Herbiconiux aconitum: one gene and its partner. The protein of the gene in region 2 binds, or shares a complex with, the protein of the main gene of each other region. Links are inferred from orthologs where the notes say so. Each region holds a gene or a part of one and is shown on either strand. Other genes may lie near its edges. The genes, in order: rpsJ and nusB.

Region 1 (3,300 bases), on a different replicon or contig from region 2:
GCGTGACGATGGCACGCTTGGTGTCCTTGCGCTTGCCCTGGCCGAACTTGGTGCGACGGGTCTTGCCCGTGCGGTTCAGCGTGTTGATCGACGCGACCTGAACACCGAAGATCTTCTCGATGGCGAGCTTGATCTCGGTCTTGTTCGAGCGGGGGTCGACCACGAAGGTGTACTTGCCCTCATCGATCAGGCCGTAGCTCTTCTCGGAGACGACCGGAGACAGGATGATGTCGCGCGGGTCCTTGTTGAACGCGGCGTTGCTCATGCGGAAACCTCTTCCTTCTTGGTCTTCGAGGCGACGAAGCCGTCGAAGGAACCCTTGGTGAAGACGATGTCGTCGGAGACGAGGACGTCGTAGGCGTTCAGCTGGTCTGCGGGCAGCACGTGAACGGTCGGGATGTTGCGAACGCTCTTGAGGCTCAGCTCGTCGGTGCGCTCCAGCACGATCAGCACGTGCTTGGACGACGCGACAGTGGCGAGGAACTCGTTCACGGCCTTCGTCGAGGGGGTCTCACCCTGCGAGAGCGACTCGACCACGTGCACGCGGCCGCCGCGAGCGCGGTCGGACAGCGCGCCGAGCAGAGCCGCGGCGATCATCTTCTTGGGGGTGCGCTGCGCGTAGCTGCGGGGCACCGGTCCGTGCACGATGCCACCACCGGTCATCTGAGGGGCGCGGATCGAGCCCTGACGAGCGCGACCGGTTCCCTTCTGCTTGAACGGCTTGCGGCCGGCACCGGAGACCTCACCACGACGCTTGGTCTTGTGGGTTCCCTGACGGGCCGCGGCGAGCTGAGCGACGACGACCTGGTGGATGAGCGGGATGTTGGTCTGCACGTCGAAGATCTCGGCGGGCAGCTCGACGGTGCCGGACTTCTTGCCGGAGACGTCGAGGACATCGAGCGTGTTAGTTGCGGTAGCCATGAACTACGCCCCCTTCACTGCGTTGCGAACGAAAACGAGGCGGCCCTTGGCACCGGGAACGGCGCCCTTGACCAGCAGCAGGCCCTTCTCGGCGTCGACCGAGTGGATGACCAGGTTGAGCACGGTGACGCGCTCGCCACCCATGCGGCCGGCCATGCGCATGCCCTTGAAGACACGGCTGGGCGTCGAGGACGCACCGATCGAGCCGGGCTTGCGGTGGTTGCGGTGCGAACCGTGCGACGAGGAGACACCCTTGAAGTTGTGGCGCTTCATCACACCGGCGAAGCCCTTACCCTTCGAGGTGCCCACGACGTCGACCTTCTGGCCGGCTTCGAAGACGCTCTCGGCGGTGAGCTCCTGGCCGATGGTGTAGTCAGCGGCATCCGCGGTGCGGATCTCGGTGATGTGGCGACGCGGGGTGACCCCGGCGGCGTCGAAGTGACCGGTGGCGGGCTTGTTGACCTTACGGGGGTCGATCTGGCCGGCGGCGATCTGAACGGCCGAGTAGCCGTCCTTCTCCGGGGTGCGGATCTGGGTGACGACGTTCGGAGAGACCTCGACGACGGTCACGGGGATGAGACGGTTGTTCTCGTCCCACACCTGGGTCATGCCGAGCTTCTTGCCGAGCAGGCCTTTGGAAGTCTTAGCGGTGGTAGCCATGAGTGTTTACTGGTTCCTTCCCGCTCAGAGCTTGATCTCGATGTTGACGTCGGCGGGGAGGTCGAGACGCATGAGCGAGTCGACGGCCTTCGGCGTCGGGTCGATGATGTCGATCAAGCGCTTGTGGGTGCGCATCTCGAAGTGCTCCCGGCTGTCCTTGTACTTGTGGGGAGAACGGATGACTGCGATCACGTTCTTCTCCGTCGGAAGCGGCACGGGGCCGACGACGGTTGCTCCTGCACGGGTGACCGTGTCGACGATCTTGCGCGCCGAGGTGTCGATGACCTCATGGTCATACGACTTAAGTCGAATGCGGATCTTCTGTCCCGCCATGTGTGACTCTCTCTCTGTCTCGCGTCGTACAGCCTCGACTGCATTGGACGCACCACTGTTTTGCTATCAAGCACGCGCACACACACTTCACCTAGGGCGAGGAGGGGGTGGCGATTAAGCTATGTTCTGCTGTCTGCGGCCTAGCCTCAGGGGCTATGCACTGCCAAAACAGTGATCCGGCACGCCAAGGGCGGCCCGAAATGTTGAACTAGACGAGTTTGCCACATCGGGGGCCTACTTGCAACCCGGGCGTGTCGCGCCTGCTCATGCCACCCCGGCGGCGAGGGCCAGCACGGCCTCGGCGGCTCGCACCAGCTCCGTGCCGTAGGACGGACCGTGGCCCACGGCGTGCACGGCCAGCGGGAACAACTGGTGCAGCGGAACCCGTGCGTGCCAGTCGGGAGCAAGTGGCGCGACCTGGTCGTAGGCGGTCAGGATGTCGTCGAGGAACGGCACTCCGAACAGCACCAGCATGGCGAGATCGGTCTCCCGGTGGCCGCCGTGCGCCGCTGGGTCGATGAGCACCACCCCCGTCGGTGTCCACAGGACATTTCCCGACCAGAGGTCGCCGTGCAGCCGCGCGGGCGGCTCGCCGTCGTCGAAGATGCCGGAGCGGATCAACTCGCACGCCCGCACCACGGTCTGGAAGCCGTCGGCGGTCAGGTTGCCCCGCGCCACGGCCTGCTCGGCGTACGGCCGCACCCGTTCCTGCGGGTAGAACTCGCTCCAGGTCGCCCACTCCCCCACCGTCATCCCGCGCCGGCCGATGTAGCACGGGCCGGACCAGCCTGCCGGTGGCACGCCGAACGCATCCGCGCCCGCCGCGTGCGTCGCCGCGAGCAGCTCGCCGAATCGCCGCGCCGCCTCCCGGCTCGGCCGCGCGCTGCGCAACTCGTCGAGCTCGATGCCGTCGGGCCGCACCGCGTGCACCCTGACGCAGGGGACACCGTCGCTCGCGGCCAGCCAGGCGAGGCCGGCCGCTTCGGCCTCGAAGAAGCCCTCGGGTGCCGCGGGGTCGAACTTGGTGAACACATCACCACGCTATGCCCGACAGGTTTCAACGGCATGTCGAACGAGAAACGTTCTTACGGGAGCACCCGGAGCCCAGTCGTCTCAATCGCGCTGGTCACTCTCGGCCAAGCTCTGTTCGCAGCGTCTGGCGGCGAGCCTCCCGTAAGAACGATTGCCCCCATTCTGCGCCTTTGCACCGAGAACGCAACCCTTGACTTCAGGCCCGAAAAGTGGATCGGATCAGGTGAACAAGAGCGCCCGCAGCTCGCTCTCCGCCGACGCCAGCCTGGTCGGGTCGATGGTCTGCCCGGCCGAATAGTGGTCGACGACCCGTGGGTCGACGTAGCTCTTCTTCGCGATCGCCGGGGTGTTGCC
Region 2 (3,179 bases):
CCACTGCGACATTGCGGTCGGAGCGCACCGTGGCGCGGCTGATGAACGAGGCCGAGCAGCTCGTGCGCGACTACCCGACCACCCTCGCCGCCCTCGAAAACGGCCGCGTGTCGGCGCTACACACCCGGCACCTCGTCGCCCACGCCTGCACCCTGCCCGCGGACGCCCGACCGGAGTTCGAAGCCCGGCTGCTCGTCGAGGCGGCCGTGTCGCCGGCGCACCGTTTCGCCGAGAAGGCCCGCCGGATGCGCGAAACCGCCCACCCCGAATCCATCGTCGTGCGCAATAGGCAGGCGCGGGAGGAGCGGAGCGTGTGGCTCTCGCCCGAGTGCGACGGAATGGCGACCCTCACCCACCACCTGCCCGCGGTCGACGCGGTCGCGATCGACGACCTGCTCGACAAGATCGCCCGCGCCGAACGCTCCGACACCGACCCACGCACCCACCCGCAACGCCGCGCCGACGCCCTCACCCGACTGATCCTCACCCCCGACAACCCGGCCCGACCCGCGTCCATCACCGCGGCCGTTCTCGTGACCGTGCCGGCGGCAACCGTCGCGGGAGCCTCCGACGAACCGGGCGAATTGCACGGTTACGGCCCGATCGACGCCGACACCGCCCGACAGATCGCGGCCACCGCCCCCACCTTCCTCCGGGTCCTGACCCACCCGGTCACGGGGGAACCGACAATGGTCACCCGACACTGGGGCCGCGCCACCGCCGACCACCTGCCCACGCGCGACGCAGCCACCCACCCCACCACCGACGCCACCCGCCCCAGCAGCGCCGCCCGCCCCACCGGCGGCGGCGGTGCCGCCCTCCCCACGACCGGCGCCGACGGACACGATGAGGCCGGGCGCGACCGGTACAGCGCTTCACCCGAGCTGCGGTTGGTGCTCGCTGCGATCGACCAGACCTGCCGATTCCCCGGCTGCGGACGCCGCGCCAACCGCTGCGAACTCGACCACACCCACGACTGGGCCCACGGAGGCGCCACCACCGCTGAGAACCTCACCTACCTCTGCTCCCGCCACCACCACCTCAAACACGACACCGGCTGGACCGTCAAGCCCGACCCCGACCGGCCACGCCACCTCAACTGGCGCAGCCCCCACGGCCGCCACCACCACACCGCACCCCCACGCGCCCCCAGCGGCTGAACCGAAGTATGACGCCGGCACACCGCCTCGAGACGCCTCGCGACCGGCCGCTCCACAACGAGCGCGCGGCCATCGCGGCACGCGCTGTTCGACCCCGCCACCGCGCTGGGCAGTACGAGTGCACGCGCACGGTAATGCGAGCATCCGCATCCGCATCCGCGCCCGCGGTCTTCCTCTGTTACGCATGGTGCGCTGGGCGCCTCGCTGACCTGGGCGCCCGTGCCTCGACGCCACGCGCGCTCGACGCCAGCCGCGCACGGTGAGCCGCATGCCACGACGATGTCGGCGATCACGGCACGCACAGCCAGGAACGTCGTCGACGACCAGCCGATCACAGTCGGCGACGCCACCGGATCAACGGCGTTTCACTCCACTCGAGCGAACCCCGCACGCGCGGTCGGCCACCGGAAGGATCAGAAAGATCCAGGCTCCGATGACGGCGCGTGTCAGGCCGACTCGGCGACCTTGCCCAAGACACCGTTCACGAAGCTCGAGGAGTCCTCCGTAGAGAGGGTCTTCGCCGCCTCGACCGCCTCAGAGATCGCGACCGAAGCCGGCACCTCGTCGTTGTAGAGGATCTCCCAGATCGCGATGCGCAGAAGCGCCCGGTCGATCGTGGGCATGCGTGCGATGGTCCAGCCCTGCGAGTAGCTCTGGATGGTCTCGTCGATCTCGGAGAAGTGCTCCACCACTCCGTCGACGATCTCGCGCGCATAGAGCCACGAGTTCTGCCGGTCGGGCTCCGAGGCGGCTCGCGTCGCCTCCGATGCCAGCGATTCGGTGATCGGGATCTGCCGCACGTCGGCGGCGTACAAGATGTCGAGGGCGCGCTTGCGTGCCTTCGTGCGTGCGCTCAACGCCCGCGCCTAGTTGACGCGGCCGAGGTAGTCGCCCGTGCGGGTGTCGACCTTGACCTTGGTGCCGATCTCGAGGAACAGCGGAACCTGGATCTGGTATCCGGTCTCGACCGTCGCCGGCTTGGTGCCGCCGGTTGAACGGTCGCCCTGGAGGCCCGGCTCGGTGTAGGTGATCTCGAGGGTCACGGATGCGGGCAGCTCGACGTAGAGCGGCTCGCCCTCGCTGAGGGCGATCGTGGCGGTCTGCTGCTCGAGCAGGAAGTTCGCCGCTTCGCCCACGATGGCGGCCGGCAGCGTGATCTGGTCGTAGTCGCTCGTGTCCATGAACACGAAGGAGTCACCGTCTTTGTAGAGGTACTGGTAGTCGCGACGGTCGACGTTGGCCGTGTCGATCTTGGCGCCCGCGTTGAACGTGCGGTCGACGACCTTGCCGGTCATCACGTTCTTGATCTTGGTGCGCACGAACGCGCCGCCTTTGCCCGGCTTGACGTGCTGGAACTCGATGACGTTCCAGAGCTGACCGTCGATGCTCAGCACGGTGCCGTTCTTGATGTCGTTCGTTGAAGCCATGAAAGAGGTGATCCGTTCGAAGTCTTGAGGTGCGACCGGCGTTTCGGTCCTGAAAGAGTGTAGCTCAGGCGTCGAGGATGCCCCGAAGAGCGAGCCGGTACGACCCGAACCCGAATCCGGCGATCACTCCCGAAGCCACTCCCGAGATCACGCTGGTGTGCCGGAAGGTCTCCCGGGCGTGCGGGTTCGAGATGTGCACCTCGATCAGCGGAACGCCCGCCTTGGTGACCAGCGCGGCGGCATCCCGCAGCGCATAGGAGTAGTGCGTGAACGCGGCGGGGTTCAGGATGACCGGGGTTCCGGTATCGACGGCTTCGTAGAGCCAGGCGATCAACTCCGCCTCGTCGTTGGTCTGCCGCAGATCGATCTCGACCCGCCCGTCGGCCTCGGCGACGAGGAGCTTCTCGAGTGACGCGAGATCTTGCGAGCCGTAGACGTCCGGTTCGCGGCTGCCGAGGCGGCCGAGATTCGGGCCGTTCAGAACGAGGACGGATGCCATGCGATGCTCCTCAGGACGCGATCTCTTGGTAGGCGGCGAACAGCAACGCCGTCTCGGGGCCTTGCAGCACGCTGGGCCGCGCGATGTCGTCGA

What was found.
Region 1: the proteins of nusB (region 2) and rpsJ are in contact, whole or in part, in a solved structure (PDB 3D3B), measured with the Escherichia coli proteins. The link is inferred for Herbiconiux aconitum from one-to-one orthologs.

Annotation. Positions count from the first base shown.
Region 1 is NZ_JANLCM010000001.1:1,809,934-1,813,233, reverse strand. The notes cover bases 261-3,248. They hold rpsJ (30S ribosomal protein S10), read right to left. Parts: upstream 1,915-3,248; coding sequence 1,606-1,914; downstream 261-1,605. Other genes in these bases: N1027_RS08560 (DNA topoisomerase IB), read right to left, coding at 3,166-3,248; N1027_RS08565 (fructosamine kinase family protein), read right to left, coding at 2,179-2,946; rplC (50S ribosomal protein L3), read right to left, coding at 925-1,581; rplD (50S ribosomal protein L4), read right to left, coding at 262-921; rplW (50S ribosomal protein L23), read right to left, coding at 261-265. Also shown: more of rplW, read right to left, coding at 1-260; more of N1027_RS08560, read right to left, coding at 3,249-3,300. UniProt on the Escherichia coli protein: Involved in the binding of tRNA to the ribosomes. Part of the processive rRNA transcription and antitermination complex (rrnTAC). The complex forms an RNA-chaperone ring around the RNA exit tunnel of RNA polymerase (RNAP).
Region 2 is NZ_JANLCM010000002.1:805,312-808,490, forward strand. Bases 313-3,179 are described here. They hold nusB (transcription antitermination factor NusB), read right to left. Parts: upstream 2,018-3,179; coding sequence 1,607-2,017; downstream 313-1,606. Other genes in these bases: N1027_RS15320 (HNH endonuclease signature motif containing protein), read left to right, coding at 313-1,160; efp (elongation factor P), read right to left, coding at 2,027-2,587; N1027_RS15335 (type II 3-dehydroquinate dehydratase), read right to left, coding at 2,652-3,086; aroB (3-dehydroquinate synthase), read right to left, coding at 3,097-3,179. In the rest of the region: more of N1027_RS15320, read left to right, coding at 1-312. UniProt on the Escherichia coli protein: Part of the processive rRNA transcription and antitermination complex (rrnTAC). The complex forms an RNA-chaperone ring around the RNA exit tunnel of RNA polymerase (RNAP).